Linked DNA regions of Cellvibrio sp. PSBB006. The protein of the gene in region 2 interacts with the protein of the main gene of each other region in a pairwise test. Links are inferred from orthologs where the notes say so. Each region holds a gene or a part of one and is shown on either strand. Other genes may lie near its edges.

The links.
Region 1: the proteins of dnaQ (region 2) and dnaE interact in binary tests that used the Escherichia coli proteins (3 or more experiments, as listed by UniProt). The link is inferred for Cellvibrio sp. PSBB006 from one-to-one orthologs.

Annotation. Positions count from the first base shown.
Region 1 is NZ_CP021382.1:1,880,388-1,891,072, forward strand. What follows is about bases 2,492-6,592. They hold dnaE (DNA polymerase III subunit alpha), read right to left. Parts: upstream 6,193-6,592; coding sequence 2,692-6,192; downstream 2,492-2,691. Other genes in these bases: CBR65_RS07770 (acetyl-CoA carboxylase carboxyltransferase subunit alpha), read right to left, coding at 2,492-2,498; CBR65_RS22040 (hypothetical protein), read left to right, coding at 6,172-6,354; rnhB (ribonuclease HII), read right to left, coding at 6,351-6,592. Outside these bases: CBR65_RS07765 (ABC-F family ATPase), read left to right, coding at 1-1,348; more of CBR65_RS07770, read right to left, coding at 1,548-2,491; more of rnhB, read right to left, coding at 6,593-6,965; lpxB (lipid-A-disaccharide synthase), read right to left, coding at 6,952-8,118; lpxA (acyl-ACP--UDP-N-acetylglucosamine O-acyltransferase), read right to left, coding at 8,127-8,897; 3-hydroxyacyl-ACP dehydratase FabZ, read right to left, coding at 9,045-9,482; lpxD (UDP-3-O-(3-hydroxymyristoyl)glucosamine N-acyltransferase), read right to left, coding at 9,597-10,622; CBR65_RS07805 (OmpH family outer membrane protein), read right to left, coding at 10,651-10,685. UniProt on the Escherichia coli protein: DNA polymerase III is a complex, multichain enzyme responsible for most of the replicative synthesis in bacteria. This DNA polymerase also exhibits 3' to 5' exonuclease activity. The alpha chain is the DNA polymerase catalytic subunit.
Region 2 is NZ_CP021382.1:621,146-636,940, reverse strand. Bases 3,655-6,601 are described here. They hold dnaQ (DNA polymerase III subunit epsilon), read right to left. Parts: upstream 5,516-6,601; coding sequence 4,793-5,515; downstream 3,655-4,792. Other genes in these bases: CBR65_RS02910 (methyltransferase domain-containing protein), read right to left, coding at 5,967-6,601; rnhA (ribonuclease HI), read right to left, coding at 5,527-5,964; CBR65_RS02925 (pilus assembly protein), read right to left, coding at 3,655-4,573. Also shown: peptide-methionine (S)-S-oxide reductase MsrA, read right to left, coding at 1-178; protease SohB, read right to left, coding at 249-1,346; CBR65_RS02935 (cation/multidrug efflux pump), read right to left, coding at 1,382-2,035; nudC (NAD(+) diphosphatase), read right to left, coding at 2,052-2,867; more of CBR65_RS02925, read right to left, coding at 2,870-3,654; more of CBR65_RS02910, read right to left, coding at 6,602-6,815; gloB (hydroxyacylglutathione hydrolase), read left to right, coding at 6,904-7,683; CBR65_RS02900 (LysM peptidoglycan-binding domain-containing protein), read left to right, coding at 7,814-9,436; CBR65_RS02895 (extracellular solute-binding protein), read left to right, coding at 9,470-11,356; CBR65_RS02890 (microcin C ABC transporter permease YejB), read left to right, coding at 11,379-12,425; CBR65_RS02885 (ABC transporter permease), read left to right, coding at 12,428-13,468; CBR65_RS02880 (ABC transporter ATP-binding protein), read left to right, coding at 13,472-15,067; CBR65_RS02875 (ABC transporter ATP-binding protein), read right to left, coding at 15,048-15,795. UniProt on the Escherichia coli protein: DNA polymerase III is a complex, multichain enzyme responsible for most of the replicative synthesis in bacteria. The epsilon subunit contain the editing function and is a proofreading 3'-5' exonuclease.

The DNA.
Region 1 (10,685 bases), 1.3 Mb from region 2 along the record:
GCTCGATACGGTGATTATGGGACATACTGAACTCTGGCAAGTGAAATCCGAACGCGACCGCATCTACAACCAGGCGGAGATGAGTGAAGCGGACGGCATGCGCGTGGCAGAACTCGAAGTCGCCTTTGCCGAGATGGATGGTTATACCGCTGAAGCGCGGGCCGGTGAATTGCTACTCGGTCTGGATATTCCCATTGAACAACACAATGGTCTGATGAGCGCGGTTGCACCGGGTTGGAAGCTGCGTGTGCTCCTGGCACAGGCCTTGTTTTCCGATCCCGAAGTGCTGCTGCTCGACGAGCCAACCAACAACCTCGACATCAACACCATTCGCTGGCTTGAAGGCGTGCTCAACCAACGCAACAGCACCATCATTATTATTTCGCACGACCGCCACTTCCTGAACGCTGTCTGCACGCATATGGCAGATCTGGATTACGGCGAGTTGCGCATTTATCCCGGCAACTATGATGATTACATGATGGCCTCAACCCAGGCGCGGGAAAAGTTGCTGAATGAGAATGCCAAAAAGAAAGCGCAGATTGCCGAGCTGCAAACCTTCGTCAGCCGCTTCTCCGCCAACGCGTCCAAAGCGAAACAAGCCACCTCACGCGCGCGACAAATTGAAAAGATCCAATTGGAAGACGTTAAGCCCTCCAGCCGCGTCAGCCCTTACATAAGGTTTACACAGAATAAAAAACTGCACCGCCAGGCAGTCACCCTCGATCAGGTATCCAAAAGCTTCGATAAAACCCTGTTCGATGACCTGAGCCTGCAAGTGGAAGCCGGCGAACGGATTGCCATCATCGGCCCCAACGGCGCAGGTAAAACAACGCTATTACGCTGCCTTTATGGCGACCTGACACCAGACAGCGGTACAGTAAAGTGGGCCGAGCAAGCCGAGATCGGTTACTTCGCACAAGATCACGCCGCCGACTTTACCGAAGACAGCAATTTATTCGACTGGATGAAACAATGGACCAAAGGCGACGAACAACTGGTGCGCGGCGCGCTGGGTCGGATGTTGTTTTCCAACGATGAAGTTAAAAAGCATGTGAAGGTATTGTCCGGCGGTGAAAAAGGTCGGATGTTGTTTGGCAAACTCAGCTTGATCAATCCGAATGTGATGCTGCTTGATGAGCCGACCAATCACCTGGATATGGAATCGATTGAGGCTTTGAACCTGGCGCTGGAAAACTACCCCGGCACGCTGATTTTTGTCAGCCACGACCGTGAATTTGTGTCTTCGCTCGCTACGCGAATTATTGATATGCAACCCAGCGGATTAATTGATTTTCATGGTAACTATGAAGATTATTTGCGGAGCCAGGGAATTTACACCAGTTAATTTCGCTCACAAAAAAGCCCGCGATTGCGGGCTTACAGAATCTATTGGCACCCTAGCGAGTTTGGCGTTAGGCCTTTTGTTTCGAAACCTTCAAGTCAGGGATGACTTGAAGGAGCTACAGGGATGTATTCATGCGTTTTCGAAACAAAAGGCCTAATGACAAACGGATTCGAAGCGCCACTCTTTAGAGACAGAAAAACTAGGGATTACCGTAACTCATCAACCGTTGGTAACGACGTTCCAGCACATTATCAATGTGTTCCTTACTCAAGCGATCAACCTGATCCACCAAACGCTCTTGCAGTTTTACTGCCATGGCATCGATATTGCGATGGGCACCACCGAGCGGTTCAGGAATGGTTTCATCCACGATACCCAGATCTTCCAACACCTTGGAGGTAACACCCATCGCCTGTGCCGCTTCCGGCGCTTTGGCAACGGTCTTCCAGATGATATTGGCGCAGCCTTCCGGTGAGATAACAAAATAAGTGGAGTATTGCAGCATGTTGAGGTGATCGCCCACGCCAATGGCCAAGGCGCCACCGGATGAACCTTCGCCGATAACCGTACAAATAATCGGGGTGCGCAAACGTGACATTACCGCCAGGTTCTGCGCGATAGCTTCGGAGATGCCGCGCTCTTCCGAATCAATACCCGGGTAGGCACCGGGGGTATCAATCAGCGTTAACACGGGCAATTTGAAGCGCTCTGCCATCTCCATCAGACGCAATGCCTTGCGATAACCTTCGGGCTTCGGCATACCGAAATTACGGTACACCTTGTCGTGCACGGTGCGGCCTTTTTCTTCGCCAATCACCATCACCGGCTTGCCATCCAGGCGTGCAACACCGCCAATGATCGCTTTGTCGTCACCAAAGTGACGATCACCATGCAACTCGTCCCAATCGGTAAATACCCGACTGATGTAATCAGAGGTATAAGGACGTTGTGGATGGCGGGCCACCTTAACGACGTCCCAGGGAGTGAGGTTGGAATAAATACTTTCGGTCAGCTTGGTGCTCTTTTCACGCAGCTTGGCGATCTCGTCCGCAATATTAAGATCGTTGGCATTGCCAACCAGTTGCAGCTCTTCGATTTTGCCTTCCAGGACCGCAATCGGCTGTTCAAAATCCAGATAATTCAGATTCATATCACTAACTGGCTCAAGGTTTGGGTGTGTTGCGTGGTGATTTATTCAGGTGCCACTCCGGATGAGTCTCCAGATATGCCGGGCACGATAAGGTCGCCTAAGATACGCTAAAGTGCCCCGCGAGTCGACCTCCGAGGCGTATTTTCCTGATGAAATGTAAAAGCAATCAATGGCTTAGCAGGCAGACGATCGACTAATAAACCAGCCGCACCTTGGCTGTTCCATACTGGTCACGCAGGCGTTGTAACAAATCATCCTCCGGTCGGACCAGCCAGGCGTTGCCGAGACGAAGCTGCGCTCGTGCGTTGCTGCGCTGGTAGTCGATAACCAGGGGGCAGCGCCCTTCACGGTAAGGATCAAGAATACTGCTCAACTCACGGATAAAGTTTGCCGGCAAATTACCTGATTCCAGCTCCAGGCATAGTTCCCGCGCCTTTTCCTGACGCACATCGGACAACAGGCTGATGGTGTCAGCACGCATCTTCAGTAAGCCGTTGTAATCGTCGTAACTCACCTGGCCGTTGATCACCAGCAAGCCATCTTTCATCAACAAATCGCGGGACTGATTGTAGGCATCCGAAAAGATTGCCACTTCAATGCGTCCGGTACGATCATCCAGGGTTACAAAAGCCATGGTGTCGCCGCGCTTGGTTTTCATTACACGTTGCGCAACAACCAGGCCCGCAACGGTCTGGTTACTTTTCTCCGGTTTCAAATCCGCAATGCGCGATGACACCAGATGGTTCAATTCACTGTCGTATTCGTCGATGGGGTGACCAGTGAGATACAAGCCAAGAGTTTCTTTTTCCGCGTGCAGGCGCTCTTTCATGGTCCAACTGCGCACGCGATGAAAATCGCGGTATACGTCTTCATCAGAAGCGGCACTGGGCACTACATCGCCGAATAAATCCATCATCCCGGCGCTGCTGTTCGCGGCAGATTGTTCAGCCGTTTTCACTGCCTCATTCATCGCTGCAAACATCACCGCGCGATCATGATCGATATTGATACCCGGCCCGAGCTTATCGGCTGCACCGGAACGAATCAGTGCTTCCAGCGCGCGCTTGTTGACTTTTCGTGGATCAACACGCGCGCAGAAATCAAATAAATTTTTAAACGGCCCACCTTCATTGCGCGCGGCGATAATGCTGTCTACCGGTCCCTCACCCAAGCCTTTGATAGCGCCCAAACCATAGATAATATTGCCTGCGTCATTCACCGTGAAATGAAATTCACCGCTGTTCACATCGGGCGGCAACGGCATCAACTTCATCTGACGGCACTCTTCGATGAAGGTTACTACCTTGTCGGTTTTATCCATGTCCGATGACATGGTTGCGGCCATAAAGTGTGCCGGATAATGTGCTTTCAACCAGGCGGTTTGGTAAGACACAATGGCGTAAGCAGCCGAGTGGGATTTGTTAAAACCGTAGCCCGCAAACTTTTCTACCAGATCAAAGATTTTGATCGCCAGGTCAGGATCGACGCCTTGTTTTTTTGCACCGTCCTCAAATACTTCGCGCTGCTTGGCCATTTCCTCGGGCTTTTTCTTACCCATAGCGCGACGCAACATGTCTGCACCGCCGAGCGTGTATCCGGCAAGCACCTGGGCAATTTGCATAACCTGTTCTTGATAAACGATAACGCCGTAGGTCGGTTCAAGCACCGGCTTCAAGCTGGCATGCTGAAATTTTGCATCGGGATAGGCAACCTGCGCGCGCCCGTGTTTCCGGTTGATAAAGTCATCAACCATGCCCGACTCCAACGGACCTGGGCGAAACAAGGCAACCAATGCGATCAGGTCTTCAATATTATCCGGCTGCAAGCGCTTGATCAGATCTTTCATGCCGCGCGATTCCAACTGGAATACCGCGGTTGTCTCTGCGCGCTTTAACAAGCTAAAGGTTTTTTGGTCATTCAGTGGGATTGCATTGATATCCAGCGGCGGCTCGCCTTTTTTGGCACGCTGCTTGTCGATCATCAGGCGCGCCCAATCGATGATGGTCAGGGTGCGCAATCCGAGGAAGTCGAACTTTACCAGGCCCGCTTCTTCCACATCATTTTTATCGAATTGTGTTACCAAGCCGCTACCGGTTTCATCGCAAAACAGCGGTGAGAAATCCGTGAGTTTGGTGGGCGCGATCACCACACCACCGGCGTGCTTACCGACGTTGCGCGTCAAGCCTTCCAATTGCTTGGCCATCTCCCAGATTTCCTGGGCATCGCCGTCCATCTCTAAAAATTCACGCAGGATAGACTCTTGCTCCAGCGCCGCTTCCAGGGTCATGCCCGGCGTCGGGGGAATCATCTTGGATAATTTATCTGCAAGCCCGTATGACTTGCCTTGCACGCGTGCCACATCACGCACCACCGCCTTGGCCGCCATGGTACCGAAGGTAATGATCTGGCTGACCGCATCGCGACCGTAATTATCGGCCACGTAGGAAATCACTTTATCGCGGTTATCCATGCAGAAGTCGATATCGAAGTCGGGCATGGAAACCCGTTCCGGGTTGAGAAAACGTTCGAACAGCAAATCGTATTCAAGCGGATCAAGGTCGGTAATTTTTAGCGAGTAAGCGACGAGAGAACCCGCACCGGAACCCCGCCCCGGCCCAACGGGAATATCGTGATCTTTAGCCCACTGGATAAAGTCCATCACGATAAGGAAATAGCCGGGAAAACCCATCTGCACAATGATGTCGAGCTCGAAGGTCAAACGATCTTCATACTCTTTGCGTCGCTCAGCATAATTCGCCGCTGATTTATCGAGGATACGTTCGAGCCGTTCCTCTAACCCCTCGTGGGAAATCTTGCGGAAAAACCCCGCCTCGGTCATTCCCTCAGGAATTGGATATTCGGGCAGGAAGTATTTGCCCATTTGAATGGATACATTACAGCGCTTGGCGATTTCAACGGTGTTAGCGATAGCTTCGGGAATATCACTGAACAACTCCGCCATCTCTTCCGGCGAACGCAGGTATTGTTGATCGCTGTAGCGGCGCTCACGGCGCGGGTCATCCAGGGTGCGGCCTTCGCTGATACATACCCGCGCTTCATGAACTTCAAATTCATCACGCTTTATAAAACGCACATCGTTAGTAGCAACCACCGGGCATTGCATTTCATCCGCCAGCGCAACGGCCTGATGCAAATATTCTTCATCGTTTTCCCGACCGGTGCGCTGTAATTCAAGATAAAAACGATTGGGGAAATCGCGCATCCAACCCTGCAACAATTCGTGCGCTTGCGCCGCACGCCCCGCCAGCAAACACATACCGACATCGCCCAACTTTCCGCCGGAGAGCGCAATTACGCCTTCACTGTGTTCACTGATCCATTCGCGCTGTACATAGGCAACGCCCTGCTGTTGGCCGTGCTGCCAGGCACGGGAGATCAACGCAATAATATTTTTATAGCCGGTATTGTCTACCGCCAACAAGGTTAACAATGTAGGCTTGCCTTCAGTGTCGTTACTCGACATCAGGAAATCACTGCCCACTATCGGTTTGATACCGGCGCCTTGCGCCGCCTTGTAAAATTTAATGAGGCCGTAAAAATTGGTTTGATCGGTAACCGCGCAGGCAGGCATCTTCAATTCAGCCACACGTTTTACCAAGGGCTTGATACGCACCAGACTGTCGACCAGTGAGAATTCGGTATGGAGACGAAGATGGACAAAGTTAGTAGTCATACGCTTTTACTTTCTACGTTTATTAACGCGATGATCTGGAAGGATCGGGTAGAGGTTTGTGAGACCGTCAGCGGCAGGACGCCGCTGTCGAGCCCCCAGGGATGGGTTCACGGCGTGTATCACAAACCTCTACCCGACCCTTACTTCAACGTCGGAAATTAGAACAATTCTATTTGCGCAATTCGCGCCTTAACCGGCGCATAAGACTGGCGATGAATCGGCGTAACACCCAACTTTTCAAGTGCGTGCATATGAACTTTTGTCGGATAACCCTTGTGCTCAGCAAACCCATAACCGGGATATTGTTTGTCGAGTTCCAGCATCTCCCGGTCGCGCGCGACCTTCGCCAGGATAGATGCCGCGCTAATGGCCGCTACGCGGCTATCGCCTTTAACCACAGCTTCCGCTGCGTATTTCCATTTTGGTAGTTTGTTGCCATCCACCAACACATGTTCCGGCTGAATATGCAGCCCTTCAACAGCTCTTGTCATGGCCAATAAGCTGGCTTGCAGAATATTAATCTGGTCAATTTCAACAACGGTCGCGCGCGCAATACACCAGCTTTTCGCGTGCAACTGAATTTCATCGAATAAAAATTCACGACGTTTTTCGGTAAGCTTTTTGGAATCATTCAAGCCATCAATGGGTCGCTCCGGGTCCAGGATGACCGCTGCTGCAACAACATCCCAAGCCAAAGGGCCACGCCCGACTTCATCGACTCCGGCAAACAGATGTCCTGGATAACATGAAATAAATGGCTCAAGTAGCGTCATGCTGAAGCTCCTTTGTTTGAATAAGCTCCGCGATAGCATCCGCCGCGCGATCACTGGCATGGCGTTTTATAGATTGGTGCATGTCATAAAATGTGTCGCGCAATGCCTGGGTTTCTTGCGGATGCTCAAAATAATGCATTACGGCTGCGCTCATATTTTCCGGGGTTGCATCATCTTGCAATAATTCCGGGACTAACTTTTTTCCCGCCAGCAAGTTGGGTAAACCGACATAAGGTGTTTTTACCATACGCGACAAAATTGCCCAGGAAAGCCAGGATAGTTTGTAGGCGATCACCATCGGCCGTTTCAGCAGCATGGCTTCGAGGGCGGTGGTACCGGAGGCCATCAGGACGACATCAGCCGCCGCCATAACCGTTTGCGATTGACCGTTCACCAGATGGATGGGGTAATCAATATAACTACTAAGCTGCAAATGCAATTGCCGGTAGCGGTCTGCATTGGCAGCAGGAATGATAAATTGCAATGCGGGATTACGTCGCAAGCAATGTACCGCCGTCTCCATAAACAGCTGCCCGAGTCGTTCAACCTCATTGCTGCGACTGCCAGGTAACAGCGCCACAACTTTGGCATCCTGCGCAATGTGCAAAGTATTGCGTGCAGCTTGTTGATCAACATCCAACGGAATTTCATCAGCCAGGTGGTGACCGACAAATGCAACCGGAACCTGATGCTGTTGATAAAACTCTGCTTCAAACGGCAATAGCGTCAGCATTAAATCAACGGAGCGCGCTATTTTGTGAACACGTTTTTGTCGCCAGGCCCAAACCGAAGGACTGACATAGTGAGCGGTAAGAATACCTTTTTCTTTTAAATCGCCTTCAAGGGTCAGATTAAAATCCGGTGCATCAATACCGATAAAGACAGCGGGAGGGTTGGCAATAAAATGATCGCGTAAAAATGCGCGAATCTTTAGCAGTTCCGGTAAGCGTTTCAACGGTTCCACTAATCCCATAACCGCCAGGCGATCCTGCGGGAAAAATGAATGGAAGCCGAGCGCCAACATGCGTGGCCCACCGATACCGGAAAATTCTGCGTTAGGAAAATGTTTGCGCAATGCCGTCATGAGCCCTGCGCCGAGTATATCTCCCGATGCTTCTCCTACTACGATGCCGATACGCAAACGATCCGACATCTCGCCTCCTAGCGCACTATACCGCGAGACGATGATTTTAATGAATCGATGAGAATATTCAGAGCACTGCTGGTTTGTGCCATCTGCTCAAGTTCTGCAATGGCTTCATCGAGTGTCAAACCACGACGATAAATCAATTTGTACGCTTTGGTGATGTTGGTAATGTCTTCGGAGGTAAATCCCCGGCGACGTAAACCTTCAGCATTTACGCTTTTTGCTTCCGCGGGGCTACCGTTGACCATCACATACGCCGGCACATCTTTACCGATTGCTGTACCCATACCGCTAAAGCTGTGAGCGCCGATCTTGCAAAACTGATGCACCAGGGTAAAACCACTGAGAATAGCCCAGTCATCAATGTGCACATGCCCGGCCAATGCGGTGTTATTCACCAGAATGCAATGGTTACCAATCACGCTGTCGTGACCGATGTGTACATAGGCCATCAATAAATTGTGATGACCAATCGTGGTTTCGTGACGATCCTGAATAGTGCCGCGATGGATGGTGACACCTTCACGAATGATGTTGTTATCACCAATCACCAAGCGCGTTGGCTCGCCTTTGTACTTCAAATCGGGGGTATCCTCACCGACCGATGAGAATTGATAGATACGATTATGTTTACCAATAACCGTGGGGCCTTTGATAATTACATGCGACGCGATAACAGTACCCGCGCCGATTTCCACATCAGGGCCAATAATAGACCAGGGACCGACCTCAACATCGGAGGCCAGTTTGGCAGAGGGATGGATGATAGCTCGTGAATCAATCAAGGAATTATTCTCACCATTCTGGTTGACTGTGGTGTTGTCGATCCACCTGTATCACTCACGATCAAATATCAGCAGCAGCGAACAGAAGCCTACTTTAAAAGTCAGTGCAGGTTATGGGATCAACAATCCATGCGTATGCTTGCACGCTCAGATTTTGCGATCGGCACAAAGTATTGTTGCCGATGCAGCCAACGCACCGTCGACCGTTGCACGGCACTCGAATTTCCATATCCCACGCTTTTCCGAGACGACACGGGATTCCAGTTGCAGACGGTCACCGGGAATTACCTGACGCTTGAAGCGCACATCATCCACTCCCGCAAACAGGTATATAGAGCCATCTTGCGGTTTCTTTTTGGCACTTTTAAAACCGAGAATTCCGGAAGCCTGAGCCATAGCCTCAATGATCAGGACGCCGGGGAAAATCGGTGCCTGCGGAAAATGACCGTTGAAGACTTCCTCATTCACTGTAATGTTTTTGTAGGCGATGATTGATTCGCCCTCCACCAGCTCTATGACTCTATCGACCAATAAAAATGGATAACGATGAGGTAAGTATTCGCGTATTTCATTCACATCCATCATGGTCGAAGACCCCTGCATACTCAGCTTTTAAGCTTATAAAAAATATGAAGAGACTTTTGTACGCAGGTTGCAAAAAAGGCAACACACCGCACAAAAGCCTCACGGTTATTCAATTCAATCTTTTTTTACATCTTTTTCAAGTCGACTCAGGCGAGTCGCTATAGCATCCAATTGACGAAAACGCACCGCATTCTTGCGCCACTCTTTCGTTGTCGACATTGGTGTACCTGAGGAATAGGAACCAGGTTCAGACAAGGAACTGGAGACCATCGTCATACCGGTAAAATGAATATTATCGCCAATATCTATATGACCAACGACACCAACACCGCCGGAGAAAGTGCAGTTATCACCAACAACCGTACTACCAGCGATTGCCGAGGTCGCCGCCATCGCACAGTTTTTGCCCAATCGCACGTTGTGAGCGATATGAACCAGATTATCGATAATCACGCCGTCGTCCAGGACGGTATTACCCAGCGCCCCGCGGTCTATTGTAGTACATGCACCTATCTCAACCCGGTTGCCGATGATAACACCACCCAATTGGTGGATCTTGACCCATTCCTTACCGTTGGGCGCAAAACCGAAACCGTCCGCGCCGATGACTGAGCTACTGTGGATAATACAGTCATCGCCAATGGCTATACCGTGATATATCGTCACATTAGCCATCAAGCGGGTGTTATTTCCAATCGATGTATCTTCACCGATTACTGTACCGGGACCAACGACTACGCCATCACCCAGACTTACGCCGGTACCGATAACCGTATGAGCACCAATACTGACGTTTTCACCCAGCGTTACCCCATCTCCGATTACCGCCGAAGGATGAATGCCGACAACTTCTGTACGACTGTGATCGAACAAGCGTGTCAACCGGGCATAGCCGATATAGGGGTTGGCAACCAGCAGTTTATTGCCAGCGAAATGAGTGGCCTGCTCAACATTCAGGATCACTGCACCTGCACTACAGGTCGCCAGGTATTTGGTATAGGCCGGGCTGGCTATAAAACTGATGTCGTGAGCTTGTGCAGATTGCAGACTGGCGAACGCGCTGACGTGATAATCAGGATCGCCAACCAGCTCAGCATCAATGTACTGAGCCAGTTCGGCAAGTGAATAGGATTTTTTCACCTGAAATGTCCCCAGCCAGAAGGGCGAATTACTTGGCTTTGTTTAACATATCGGTCAATTTCT
Region 2 (15,795 bases):
GCTCCGCTCCCCAAAAGCAACCTAACCCTAAAATAATTTGCTGCATATTTTCCGGGAAGGGTGGCTGGATAGTATGGCCGTTGACGTAATGGTTGTTTTTGACGGGCATGGGTTGAGAGCGCCCCGGCAAAGCTTGTTCGGGGCTCGGCATGTGGAGTTTTTGTGTACCGTATAACATCAGACGGCCTCCATTATCAGGAACAGAGCAATAAGGCATCGCGCCTGGATTTTTTAGCGCGATGTACCAATTAAAACCAACGGTTGTAGTTCAGTCGCTCCCACCAGGTCAACAGCAGGCGATCCACGGCGCCTTGCGCGGCGATACCCAATTTTTCCGGTAAGGATTTTTTGAAACTGTAACTCACTTCGTAGATGTCGGCATTGTCAGCTTGTGTGAGCAGATATTCATCACTGGTGTGCAAGCCATCCACCAGATTAACCTCCATTGCACGACGCCCGAACCAAACCTCACCCGTGGCAACCTTTGCGATATCTACCTGGGGACGATGTTCACTGACAAACTCTTTAAATAACACATGAGTGTCTTCCAGGTCTTCCTTGAATTTCTCGCGCCCCTTGTCGGTATTTTCACCGAACATGGTAACAGTGCGTTTGTACTCACCCGCCGTAAACATCTCGTAATCAATATTATTTTTCTTGAGCAGTTTGTGGAAATTGGGCAGCTGGGCAATGACACCGATAGACCCCAGAACAGCAAAAGGTGCAGCAATAATTTTATCTGCAACACACGCCATCATGTAACCGCCACTGGCGGCGACTTTATCCACACAAACCGTCAGGGGAATTTTTTTATTGCTGATACGTGCTAACTGACTGGCAGCCAAGCCATAGCTGTGCACCATTCCGCCACCGCTTTCCAGCTTTACAACGACCTCATCGGTCGCTGTAGCCAAACTGAGTACTGCGCTGATTTCTTCGCGCAGGTTATCGCAGGCAGATGCTTTTATATCCCCGTGGAAATCGAGGACAAACACACGTTTTTTATCCGTTGCCTTTGCGCTTGCATCGGCTTCGTCAGTGGTGCTTTCCGGTTTGGCTTTCGCAGCAAGCTTAGCGGCTTTTTTCTTTTCTGAACGCTCTGCTTTTTCACGCTTTTTCTCTTCCTTCATCAGCGTTTTTAGCTGCTCAGAATCAAGTGTTGCTTCTTTAAGCACATCGCGCATATGCTCAAATTTTTCATTGAGCTTATTGACTTCAATGTGGCCTTTATCGGTTTTTTTATGGCGCTGTCCCGCCGAAAAGACCAAGCCCACAATAACGCCAATCGCCACTACAATCGTGACTGTTTTAGCAAGAAACAACCCGTATTCCGTTAAAAATTCCAACTGACTACCCCATTTACCTTATTGAATAATAATTGCTATCGCCAGGCGCCTATCGCATCTTCAGCTGGCGCATTAAGTGGACGTGCCAGTAGCCCCGTATTGGACAGGGAAACTTCATAAAGTGCCCCGTCAGCCATAGGCAGATAAGTTGCGCTACCGTAAATCGCATCCACCACCGGAACCCATTCCGGATATTTATTAATCCAGTTCCAAACGTCCAGGTTGTACAGGCTTTCATTTAATGCATATACCGTGCGGCTGGCGGTGCGCTCCTGTTCAAGATCGTAATAGCGTCCGTTAATTCGATCCAGGCGATAGGCCGGACGCAGGCCAAAGGTTCCCAGATAACCCTTCCATTTGACGACCCGTGCATCCAGTTGCCATTGATCGCCGCGCAAGGTGTAGCGATGTTCATTGCCCTTGCTATCCACCAGCACCGCATCAAAATGCTGATCTTCTATCTTTTCAAAATTGATCGTGGCGATCACTTGCTCTTGCATAATCTGTTTATAACGAAAGATATCGTATGCAATCAGCCCGACCGCCAGGGCGACCGTTAACAGGATCAACCCGAACATGCCTCGCAGCCATCCCATGATCCAACTGCCGCGGAGCAGGATACTCAACGCCTTGTACGCGATTAAGCCACCTATCGTAATCACCACTAATGCTATGAGGGTGTATAACATGTTGCTCCCGGTCGGATTATTTTTGATTGGTTTGCTGTTGGACAAAATGCGCGATCAATTGACCCGCTAGAGTAGCGATTGGCGGCACCTGAGGCAACTGATCGTAGCGCCACCAACGTGCATCCACAATTTCATCGTTGTCGATCTGAATATCGCCGGAGGCATACTCAGCGTGAAAGCCAAGCATTAACTGATGGGGAAATGGCCAGGGTTGGCTATGAAAATAACGTGGCGAATGAACAGCGACTCCGACTTCCTCAAGGATCTCGCGGTGAATGGTATCTTCCAGGCGTTCACCCGCCTCTACAAAACCGGCGAGCGCGGTATAGATGGCCTGTTTTGAGCGGGCATGCTGCGCCAGCAAACATTCATCTCCGCGCGTTATCAATACGATAACGCAGGGGGACAAGCGGGGATAAAAGTGGATTTCGCATTGATGGCAGACTTTAGCGCGCTCATCATCATTGCTGACGGTAGGACGGCCGCAGCGTCCGCAGAACTGGTGATCCAGATGCCACTGGACTACCTGCAATGCACGACCGGCCAGCAGGAAGTACTCTTCATTTACCATCCCCAACAGGCTGCGCAAGCCCTGCCACTGCCATGTAGCCGTATCTGTTGGCTTTTCCACATCCACAGCCCAGCAGGCCGCGCGATCGAGATAGCCCATAAAGTGTTGGCTATTGATAACAAGATGGGTTGCAGCAAATTCAGCCTGAGAAAAAGGTCGCCAGGTGCTCCCGACAGGATTCACTAATTGACCGTTTGCGACGGGAATGTAGCAGGTCGCCGTGGCGACCTGGGCTGGCTGTGTGGCGGGAATAAAAACCATGGTTACACCCGATAACCTAATGCCTCCAGGCTCTCTTCGGCAATTTCCAGCACGCTGGTATCAGCATTTTTATCGATCTTGATACTGTCGAGGTAATATTCAAGGCTGATGATGGCGTCGGCAAAGGTTTCCAGCATATGTTGCACAGCCGCCATTTGCTCGTTGCGCAGCAGCGACACCTCGATAAATTCAATGCATTTTGCCAGCACCTTGGCTGCCCGGGATAAACCCAGCACAAACATACCGCCACGCACGCTGTCGAGCGTACCGACAATATTGTGGATATGCGCTTTGTCGTAATTGGATTCTATAAAAGAACTCAAGGCGCGTTTGACCATAGCCAGCCCGGACTCAGCCTCTTCGATAACCAGGCGCTCAGCCTCAGCGATCTGGCTGTGGGCCATGGCATCATCGCGGGATAACGCATTGATCTGCGCGAGCTTTTCGTCGGAAAGATTGACCTTGCCCAGACCTGAAATCGTACTTTCAACGTACAGCAAGGTGTCCGCTACACCCAATAATTCGTCCGGGCTCACCGGCTTTTTGGTTTTTTGCCAATGGGCAATCTTTTCGATTTCCTGTTTCAGACTGGTGCTGGGTGCAACCAAGCCGACTACCGACAGGATATCGGCCACCTTTTTCAGCGTATCCACCAGCTCGGGCGTTTCACTCAACAGTTCAGCACCGCCTTGGGCTGCCCGCTCCAGGATATTTTTTGTGCTGCGCAATTCATCGCTCAACACGGCCGCCATGGAATTTAAGGTATTGGCGCTCGGTCCTTTGAGGAACTCCATCTCACGAGCCAGCTCGGCATCGGTATAACGAACCGGTTTAATATCGTAAGCCGTCGCAACAGCCCTGACTTTGTCATCTGTCGCCCGGGACAGCGCCACAATGTACAACAGGTCTTTCAATAAATTCTTGTCCGGCTGACGCGCGAGAGACTGCTTCCCTTCCATCTGTAACCGTTTTATCTCGCGATCCAGGGCACTGAACAGCAACTTGCGCCCCTTGGTCAGCTGCATATCTTTGTCCGAGATCGCTGTAAAAGCCGCTGAGGCTACCCACCAGAGATTACCGAAAGGTGCTGTACCACTGGCAGCGTCCAAACGATCCATGGCGCGACACATCATGCCCAGAGAGGGTTTAACCTGTACACCCTGGAGCACCTTCAACAGACCGGTTTGGTACATGTGACGCAAACGGCGCACCAACGCCATTAAGTCTTCGTTCAATGGCGCAGCGGATGCCGGGCGTGCAACACCAGTCGGCGGCTCGTATTGGTAGAAATGGCTTTCGGGTACCAGAGGGGCTTTACGCGCCTGGCGCAACTCATTGATATGGGGGATCAGCAGCATGGCCATACTGCGGGAGGTTTGCGTGCAGTATTCAAGGTAGCGCGGCAGGATAAAAAAAGCCGAGGTCAACAACTCCAATTTACGATTGGTTTTGGTTTCCTCACCCAGGGTAATCTCGGTGATATGTTCCACCAACTCCTCCGCCAGCAGGTCTACACCTTTGAGCTGAATCAGACTCAATGTGCCGCGAATCTGCTTAATACCGTCGATACAATTTTGCAGCAATTCACCGTTATTGCGGTCATTGGCGAATTGCTCAAGCCCCACGGCAGATTGTTCAATAGTGGCAACCAATTCATCCTGAACCATCTTCAGGGAGGCTAGATTGAGAGTTTCGCTATTGCTCACGAGTACTTCCTTAACTGACAGTAAAAAGGCGCGATCGACAACCACACCGGGCTTGATTAGCTTAGCGCAAGATATTCCCTGTTGCTTACTTTGGGCTGGCGAATGATGGCAGCAATGTATACCAGGTCACGCCGCTTTTTGATGTTAAGTTAACAATTCTAATATGGATTTTATAAAAAGCCGCTAAGTCATTGTCATTATTGCTAATTATTTCGCAAATCACGCATCGGCAACTTGCAGCCAAACGCAATTGCCACCGCTGCTTTTGTCGATAGCCGCCAGTTTTTCTTCATGAGCCGTCAACTCGTCAAGAGTCGCGGCGATGACGGGCAAAGGCCGACGGCCGGGGTTCAGGCGGCGAATTTCGCTGACGGCAGCGGCGCCATCCCCCTTGGACTGGTTACCACTCAATGACAGCGCCGTTTGGCCGCCTGTCATTAGCAGATACACGTCGGCCAGAATCTCGGCATCCAGCAACGCGCCGTGGAGCTCGCGCTGGGAATTGTCTACGCCATAGCGTTTGCACAGGGCATCCAGATTATTTTTCTGCCCGGGGTGCTTACTTCGTGCCAACAGAAGGCTGTCGACCACATTGCAGCGGCGGGTTATGGATTGGTGGGCAGGATTAAGCTTGCGCAGTTCGTGGTCGATAAAGCCGATATCAAAGGGCGCGTTATGGATAACCAGTTCGGCATCACCGATAAAGTCCAGAAAATCCTCGGCAATTTTCGCAAATACCGGTTTGTCTGCGAGCATCTCATTGCTGATACCGTGCACTTCAAAGGCCCCTGCGTCCACCTCGCGTTCCGGGTTGATGTACTGGTGATAATGCCGCCCCGTCAGGCGGCGGTTGAAGAGTTCAACACAACCAATCTCAATGATCCTGTGATCCTGAGCGGTTTCAAGACCTGTGGTTTCGGTATCCAGTACAACCTGACGCATGCTTACCCCTGTTAATGTGAAAATTCATCAATGCCGCGATTGGCCAGCAGATCGGCCAGTTCATTCTCGCGATGTCCGCTGTGGCCCTTGACCCAGTGCCATTCCACTTTATGACGCTGGTTAAGTTCATCAAGCCGTTGCCACAGATCGGCATTTTTTACCGGTTGCTTGCTCGCAGTGCGCCAGCCATTGCGCTTCCAGCCAGCCAGCCATTCGGTTATTCCCTTGCGCACATATTGGGAGTCAGTGGTGATCACGACCTCGCAGGGCTCTTTCAAGGCTGAAAGCCCTTCAATGGCTGCCATCAGCTCCATACGATTATTGGTCGTCAGTTTCTCACCCCCGTGCAGGGATTTTTCTATCGTGCCAAAGCGCAATAACGCACCCCAGCCACCGGGACCAGGGTTACCCCGACAGGCACCATCGGTGAATATCTCAACATGTTTCAAACTTACTCTTCCCTATCGTTTTGATTGGTCTTCGCGACCTTGATGGAAGGACTTTTGACCCGCCCGTGAAGCTTGGTAATACCTAACCCCGGTACCGGTTTTAGCGTGCGCCATGCAGGCTTCAGGGGTGTCAACGCAATACGCTCCTTACGCGCCACAATCATGTAATAGCCACCCCAAGGCAGACGCAGCCTTTTACCCCAGCGCTCAAGCCAATGCAAATGTTTGATGGCGCCTGGATGCTGCAAGGGTAAACGATAGAAACCTTGCTGGATATCCACTGACTCGAAATCCAACAACGTCAGCCAGTCCAGAATCCGCCCCAGCCGCAAGGACTGATGGCGCCAGCGCGGCTTGCGGCTGAAGAAGCGGGCAAACCAACGGCAGGTGCCGAACACACTCCAGGGATTGAACCCCAGAATAACGAGATGCCCCCGCGGAATAAGCACACGGGCCGATTCCCTTAATAACTGATGGGGGCTTTGGCTGTAATCCAGGACATGATGCAGGAGTACGACATCAATCGACTCCTCCGGAAGCGGCAATTCGGCGAAGTCGCACAAGGCAGATAGACTGGGGTTTTCATCGGACACCGGGCTCAAGGAAAAGCGGTGGGTAATGCGACTGGAATGCCCCAGATCCAGTCGAGGACTAATGCTCATTTGCAATAGATGGTATCCAAACAAGCAATGCAAGGCTTGTTCGATAGATTCCCCCTCCTCACTCAACAGGGCTTCACCGAGCGGTGTTTCAAACCAGCTGACCATATCCCGGATTGACTCTTCTTCAGGCAAAACACCGAAGTGCTTTCGCCAGAACTGGCGCAGTGGCCCCAATGACTGATGCGACATGGTATGTCCCCGGTAACTTGTATTTTGAACTCGGAGAAGGCTAGGCTTGTCCCTTGCGGTACACCATCACCCTGCGAGCGATCCAATTGTGTTAACTGTTTACTCTATCCCGGCCCTTGAGAGCAATTATTTCTGGTTGCTGCAACCGGTGCCGGAAAAGCCGGACGCCTATATTCTCGATCCGGGCGATGCGCAGCCGGTTCTGGATTGTCTGCGACGGCACCAGTTGAATCTGGCTGGAATTATTATCACCCACCATCACTGGGATCACACGGATGGTATCAATGATTTATTGGCCCAGTTCCCCGTGTCGGTTTACGGCCCCGATTCCCAGCGAATTCCGCAAGTAACTCATAAACTGCATGGCGGCGATACCCTCGAATTGCCTGACCTGCAACTGGATGTATTGGCCGTACCCGGCCATACACTGGATCACCTGGCCTACCTTCACACCGACAGCGAACCGACAAAGCTCTTTTGCGGAGACAGTCTGTTCGCCGGGGGCTGCGGACGAATGTTTGAAGGCCAGCCAGAACAAATGCTCGCGTCACTTAACAAGCTCGCCGCCTTACCTGAGAACACGCTGATTTACTGCTCCCATGAATACACCCTCGCTAACCTGCAGTTCGCCCTCAAGATTGAGCCTGACAACAAAGCGCTTACGGACCGTTTGCAACAAACACAGCAGCTGCGCCAACAACACCTGAGCACCCTGCCCTCCACCATTGCACTTGAACGACGCACCAATCCTTTTTTGCGTTGTCATTTACCGACCGTCAAGGCCGCCGCCGAGCGCCATGCCGGCACCCTGTTAACCTCGGATGCAGACGTTTTTGGGGCAATCCGGCGCTGGAAAGATCAAGCCTGAACAGGCTACGCATGTCTCATCGCCCAGTATGCTTGATTGACCACTCTGGATGTTGCACATAGAATCACTTTCAACCAGTCGATTCCAGGGAGGGCGGCGCCGATAAATCCAACAAAATCAACGTGACTTAATGATAATGTTTAACCGCCACCCAAGCTTGCGACTATTTACCCTGTCCCTGGTTTTATTTTCGCTCTCCGCCTGTAACCTGCTCAAGCCCCAATCAACCACCGATACCAGCGGATTAACAGACTCCCTGCCCGATTTTGAATCTGACGAATACCACTTGGAACAACGAGCCAATCTCGAAGACAAGATCGTTGAGGAGGTCAATAAAGTTACCGAAATAGAGTATGTCGATATCTGGGCTCGTATCCGCAGTGGCTATGGATTACCGACTGTCAGTAATGCGAAAGTTGATGCCCATTTGAAATGGTATGCCAACAATCAAACCCATCTTGATCGGGTTACCGAGCGCAGCCAGCGTTACCTGCATTACGTCGTTTCCGAGATGGAAAGCAATAATATGCCCCTGGAATTGGCCCTCTTGCCGATGATTGAGAGCACCTACAATCCGTTTGCCTATTCACGTGCCAAAGCAGCAGGCATCTGGCAATTCGTGTCCGGCACCGGAAAAAGCTTTGGTTTGAAACAAAACTGGTGGTATGACGGCCGCCGCGACGTTGTTGCCTCAACGGACGCCGCCATTCGTTACCTGCAACGCCTTCACGCCATGTTCGACAACGACTGGTTATTAGCCCTGGCAGCTTACAACTCCGGGGAAGGACGCGTGCGACGCGCCATCGAAAAAAATCGCCGAGCGGGCAAACCCACTGACTTCTGGTCGCTCTCTTTACCCAAGGAAACCCGCTCCTATATTCCCCACCTGCTCGCACTCTCACAAATTATCCGTACGCCCGAAATCTACAATGTCAGTCTGCACGACATACCTAATGATCCTTACTTCACCATGATCAATCTCGATGCGCAGATCGATCTCATGCAGGCCGCCCGTCTGGCAGATATTGATTTAACCGAGTTGCAGCATCTTAATGCCGGCTATAACCGTTGGCTCACGTCACCGTCCGGTGAGCATGTTCTACTGGTACCCGTCGCCGATGCCGAAAACTTCACCAACCAACTTGATAACATGCCCAAGCTTCCGCCGATCAGCTGGAGCGAACATAAAGTGGTTAAAGGCGATGTCCTCGGCACCATCGCACGCCGCCATAAAACAACGGTAGATGCCATCAAATCCGTCAATCGTTTGAAAAACAACAATATCCGTATCGGCCAGGTTCTGTTGGTTCCCAGTGCCGCGATAACCATGCCCGAATACACCAGCTCTGAAGATCTGATGTATGGCTACGGCAAAAAGAAACCGGGCGCCGGAGCCCAATACCACAACGTGCGTTCGGGTGATAATTTGTGGACTATCGCCCGTCGCTATGACACAAGTGTTAAAAGCCTGACAAGGCTGAATAACATCAGCGCAAAGACCTTACTCAAACCCGGGCAAAAACTTTTGGTATCGAACAAGTCCAATGCCATTGTCGATAAAACTGTTGTTGCAGAGAATGGTCTACATAAACTCGTTTATCAGATTCAGAGCGGCGACACGCTGTACAGTATTGCCAACCGCTTTCGTTTATCGACCAAAGATATTCTCAGTTGGAATTCCGTGAAAGATGCGAGCTACATTCATCCAGGGCAATCGCTGACCTTGTATGTGCATGAGCAGCATATTAATTAAATATGAACGGTTAATTTATTTAGTGGAGCAAGTATGAAGCACACCCGGTTTTTCAACGCTCGTGTTGTTAACTATCTATCATCCTGCTTCTTGTTGATTTCCAGCGCTGTGATGGCCGCTGATGCTGCGGATAAAAAAGCTGACAAGGAATCCAGAATTGTCGAAGCTCACGCTATCGCCATGCATGGAGAACCCAAATACCCCGCCAATTTTACCCATTTCGAATACGCGTCGCCCAAGGCATTAAAAGGTGGCAGCCTCAGAGAACTTGCGATAGGCACTTTCGACAGTCTCAATTCGTTTATCACCAAGGGAACGCCGGCCAGCAATATTGCGCTGATCTATGACACACTCACGACGGCATCAATGGATGAGCCGTTCACGCAATATGGCTTGGTCGCCGAAAAAATTGAATATCCGGAAGACCGCAGCTGGGTGATTTACCATCTGAACCCCAAGGCCAGATTTCACGACGGCACAAAAATAACTGCTGATGATGTGGTGTTTTCGTTCAATACCTTAACAACCAAAGGCGCCCCACTTTACAGTTATTATTATGCCGATATCAAAACGGCTGAGGCGCTCGACAAGCAGCGGGTAAAATTCAGTTTTAAAAATACGACCAACAAGGAACTGGCACTGATTATCGGCCAGCTACCCGTATTACCGGCTCACTATTGGAAAGACAAACCTTTTGACCAGAGCAGCCTCGATATTCCATTAGGCAGCGGCCCCTATAAAGTCAAGCGTATAGACGCCGGACGCTCGATTGTTTTTGAGCGGGTCAAAGATTATTGGGGCAAGGACCTTGCGGTGAATGTAGGTCATTATAATTTTGATGAAATTATTGTCGATTATTACCGCGATGACACAGTAGCGATTGAAGCCCTAAAAGCGGGACAGCTGGATTTTCGGTACGAACGCATCGCCAAATCCTGGTTTACTAACTATGATATACCGGCAGCGAAAGAAGGTTTGTTAAAAAAACAAACTATTCGTGATTACAGCCCGCGCGGCATGCAAGCGTTTATCATGAATCTACGTCGCGCGCCGTTCGACAATATCAAATTCCGCGAAGCGCTTAATTATGCGTTCGATTATGAATGGACCAATCGCAATCTTTTTTACGACTCTTACACAAGAACCGACAGCTACTTTTTTAACTCTGACCTGGCCTCCAGCGGTGTACCAGAAGGACGGGAACTGGAGATACTCGCGCCGCACAAAAAAGAATTGCCTGCCAGTGTATTTAATGAGCCCTATAAAAATCCCGTCACCGATGGCAGCGGCAACAATCGCGCAAACTTACGCAAAGCTCAGCAACTGTTGGAAGATGCCGGTTACAAAATTGCCCAGGGTAAATTAATTGATCCCAAGACGCAGAAGCCGGTGGTTATTGAGTACCTTGAACGCGACCCTTCTTTCGAGCGGGTATTAAATCCTTATGTCCAAAACCTGAAGCGCCTTGGTATTGAGATGAATGTGCGAGTCGTTGACATGTCGCAATTTATTAATCGCGTACAGGGACATGATTTTGATATGACCAGCCTGACCATGGGGCAGTCGCAATCGCCGGGTAACGAACAGCGCGATTACTGGTCATCCAGCGCAGCCGACACGCAAGGCTCCAGCAATTACATGGGAATTAAAAACCCGGCAATTGATGCGTTGATTGAACTTGTTATCAATGCGCCTGATCGCGAAGAGCTTGTCGTTCGCACGCGCGCCCTTGATCGAGCGCTGTTACACCACCATTTCGTCGTGCCTCACTGGAATCTGATTGAACATCGCCTGGTTTATTGGGATAAGTTCGGGCAGCCAGAAATCGCGCCGGCTTTTGATCGAGTCTTCAGTACCGGTATTCTCACATGGTGGGTAGACCCGGAAAAAGCCAAGCGTATTAATGCCCGCAAAAAGTAATATACGGTCTTAACGGGCAATTATGGGCAATTATATTCTCCGCCGTCTGGCGTTAATGCTGCCAACATTGTTTGGCATCATGCTGATTAATTTTGTCGTCGTGCAGGCTGCTCCAGGCGGCCCGGTAGAACAAATGATCTATCGAATGCAGCATGCGAATATTGCCGGCGTACCTGCAGCACAATCTGACAATCACTCTGCGCGCGGCATTCCATCAGAAATCATAGAACGCATCCAAGTCATGTACGGCTTTGACAAACCGGCCCATGAACGCTTCTGGATCATGCTAAAAAATTATGTAACGCTGGATTTTGGCGAAAGCTTTTATCGAAATGCCAGTGTTCTGGATTTGATCATCGAAAAACTGCCAGTCTCCATCTCGCTGGGTTTGTGGAGTACTTTACTGATTTATTTGATCTCCATTCCCTTGGGCATTCGCAAGGCCATTAGCCACGGCAGTCATTTTGATGTGCTGAGCAGCACTATCGTCTCCATCCTCTATGCCATTCCCGGCTTTTTGTTGGGTATTTTATTGATCGTGATGTTCGCTGGCGGCACCTACTTTGACTGGTTTCCTTTGCGCGGCCTTACGTCAAGCAATTTTGATGAATTAAGTCTACTGGGAAAAATCGGCGATTACTTCTGGCACCTTGCCCTACCCTTAACGGCTTATACCATCAGCGGCTTCGCCACGCTGAGTATGTTGACCAAAAATTCATTTCTGGACGAGATAAACAAGCAGTACGTAGTAACTGCACAAGCCAAAGGTTTAAGCAAAAACCAGGTGTTGTATCGCCATGTTTTTCGCAATGCAATGCTCATTATTATTTCCGGCTTTCCCGCTGCTTTTATCAGTATTTTCTTTGCCGGTTCGCTATTGATTGAAGTTATCTTCTCCCTGGATGGCCTCGGCTTACTGAGTTTCGAGGCAGTGACAAATCGCGATTACCCGGTATTTTTCGGCACCCTGTTTATCTTTACCCTGCTTGGTTTGTTTATCAAATTAATCTCCGATCTGGTGTATGTGTGGGTTGACCCGCGCATCGATTTCCAAAGCAGGGAACATTGACGATGAGCTGGATTAATCGCTTGAGTCCTATCAGCCAGCGTCGGCTATTGACGTTTTATAAGAACCGGCGCGCCTATTGGAGCCTGATTGTTTTTGCAATCCTGTTTGTCATCAGTATGGGTGCGGAGCTTATCGCTAACGACAAACCGATACTTATCAGCTATCAGGATGAATTTTATTTTCCTGCATTTAAATACTATCCGGAAACCACATTCGGCGGAGATTTTGATACGGCTGCAGATTATCGCGACCCTTATATCAAAGATCTTATTGAAGCCGATGGTTGGATATTGTGGCCACTTATTCCCTACAGCTACAGCACCCATATTCACAACCTGCCGGAGCCCGCGCCGTCTCCGCCCAGCGCAAATAATTGGCTGGGTACTGACGACCAGGCACGCGACGTGGTTGCCCGCATTATTTACGGCTTTCGCATCTCGATTTTATTTGCCTTGATCCTGGCCTTTGGCAGTGCCTTGATTGGTGTAACAGTCGGAGCAATCCAGGGTTATTATGGTGGCAAGATTGATTTGCTCGGTCAGCGCTTCCTGGAAATCTGGAGTTCGTTGCCGGTGTTATTTTTATTGATTATTTTGGCTAGCATCATCACGCCTAATTTCTGGTGGCTGCTGGGGATTATGTTGTTGTTCAGCTGGACATCTCTGGTCGATGTTGTGCGCGCAGAATTTTTACGCGGCCGTAACCTGGACTATGTCCGTGCTGCTCGCGCATTGGGCGTCAGCAATCCCAAGATTATTATGCGCCACGTCTTACCCAACGCCATGGTCGCCACCATGACCTTTATGCCGTTCCTGCTAACTGGCGCCATTACCACGCTTACGTCATTAGACTTTCTGGGTTTTGGTTTGCCGCCGGGATCACCTTCGCTGGGTGAATTGGTAGCACAAGGCAAGAACAACCTTCATGCGCCCTGGTTAGCCTTAAGTGCCTTCGGCGTGTTATCGCTAATGCTCACCCTGCTGGTTTTTATCGGCGAAGGTGTGCGCGATGCCTTTGATCCACGATTGATCAACAAGCAGTAAAAAATGACTGAACCTATCTTAAATATAGAAAACCTGGATGTGACTTTTGGTCACGGCGCCCAAGCCCGTCGTGTTGTGGAAAAGGTCAATATCGCCCTGAACAAAGGTGAAACCTTTGCGCTGGTGGGTGAATCCGGTTCAGGAAAGTCAGTCACCGCCCATAGCATCCTGCAATTACTGCCCTATCCTTACGCATCTCATTCCGATGAAAGCGCGGTTTATTTCGAGGGAAAAAACATATTGCAGCTGAATGAAAGCGCCATGAATAAAATTCGTGGCCGGCGCATCGGTATGATTTTTCAAGAACCGATGACCGCACTGAACCCTTTGCATAGCGTTGAAAAACAGATAGGCGAAATTATAGGCCTGCATCGCGGTTTGCGCGGCGATGCATTACGTAACGAAGTATTGCATCAGCTTGAGCGCGTCAAAATTCCACAAGCATCCAACAAGTTGAAAGCCTATCCACACCAGCTCTCCGGCGGCCAACGCCAGAGAGTCATGATTGCCATGGCGCTGGCCAACCAGCCTGACGTGCTTGTTGCGGATGAGCCCACCACTGCCCTGGATGTTACGGTACAAAAGCAGATCATGATTTTGCTGAAGGAATTGCAACAGGAAATGGGGATGACGCTGTTGTTGATCACTCATGACCTTGGCGTTGTGCGTCACTTTAGCGATCGAATGGCTGTTATGCAAAATGGCAAGATTGTAGAGCAAGGTGCGTGCGAAAATATTTTCTCCGGACCTACAGAAGCCTACACCAAACTGTTATTGGAAAGCGAGCCTACCGGTAGCGCCATCGCAACACCACCAGATTCTGAAATCGTGTTAACGGCCCGTAACCTTTCAGTGCGCTTCCCGCTGCATAAACCTTTTCTGAGAAAGCCATCTGAATTTCTGGTCGCCGTTGATAACGCGCAACTGCAAATTACCAAAGGACAAACCCTGGGTATTGTGGGTGAAAGTGGTTCTGGAAAGTCGACATTGGCTATGGCATTGCTGCGTCTGATTAATGCAGAAGGCTCAATCATCTTTTGCGGAAAGCCGCTGCAAGAATTGAATCAAAAGGCTTTGCGCCCCGTGCGCCGGCAAATGCAAGTTGTCTTTCAAGATCCGTTTGCGAGCTTAAGTCCGCGAATGACAGTGCAACAGATTATTGCTGAAGGACTGGTTGTACATACCGACATGTCGCGGCAAGCCATTGAAGCGGCAGTGATAAAAAGCATGGAAGATGTGGGGCTTGAACCCGAATTGCGCCATCGGTATCCCCATGAGTTCTCTGGCGGACAGCGCCAGCGTATTGCCATTGCTCGTGCATTGATTCTGAACCCCGATATTATTTTCCTCGACGAACCGACTTCAGCACTGGATCGAGCGGTGCAAGTGCAAGTTATTCATTTATTGCGCAAGCTCCAGGAGCAGTATCATTTAACCTATGTGTTTATCAGTCATGACTTGAAAGTTATCCGCGCTATCAGTCACCAGGTTGTGGTAATGAAAAGTGGAAAGATTGTCGAGCAAGGGAGTACTGAGAAAATTTTTACCCAACCGGAACAGGACTACACACGCGAATTACTCAGTGCGACCTTGAGTTAGCCAGCGTCGGTATCGCGCTCAGCAAGGCGCGGGTATAAGGATGGCGCGGAGCAGCGAATAAGGCCTCGGTTTCACCCTCTTCCACGATTTTGCCTTTGTGCATCACAATAACCCTGTCACACAGATAGCGCACCACTGACATATCATGGGAAATAAATAACATCGTCAATCCATGCTTCTGGGTTAAGGTCAGCAGTAACTCCAATATTTGTGCGCGAATGGTGACATCCAGTGCGGATACCGGCTCATCGGCAATAATCAGTTTAGGCTTCAGCGCCAATGCGCGAGCAATGGCAATGCGCTGGCGCTGCCCACCGGAAAATTCGTGGGGATATTTACGGATAAATCGCCGTTCCAGTCCCACATCGTCCATCAGTTGGTTAACCTGCTCAAGCAAGGTTGTTTTATTCGCAACGCCATGTAACAGCAAGGGCTCTGCCAGCGTATCAAATACCGTCATGCGCGGATTGAGTGACGCATAAGGGTCCTGGAAAATCATCTGAAAGTGGCGTCGCTCCATTTTTAACGCATTCCCGGAAAGCTGACGTAGGTCTTTTCCCTGTAACAAAATTTCACCGGACTGACTATCCACCAAACGCATGATGCTACGGCCAAGGGTGGACTTGCCCGAACCGGACTCGCCCACCAAGCCTAAAATTTCACCTTGCTGGAGCGTAAGGGAAATGTCATCGACGCCTTTAATGAATTGAACTGTTTTCCGAAATAGA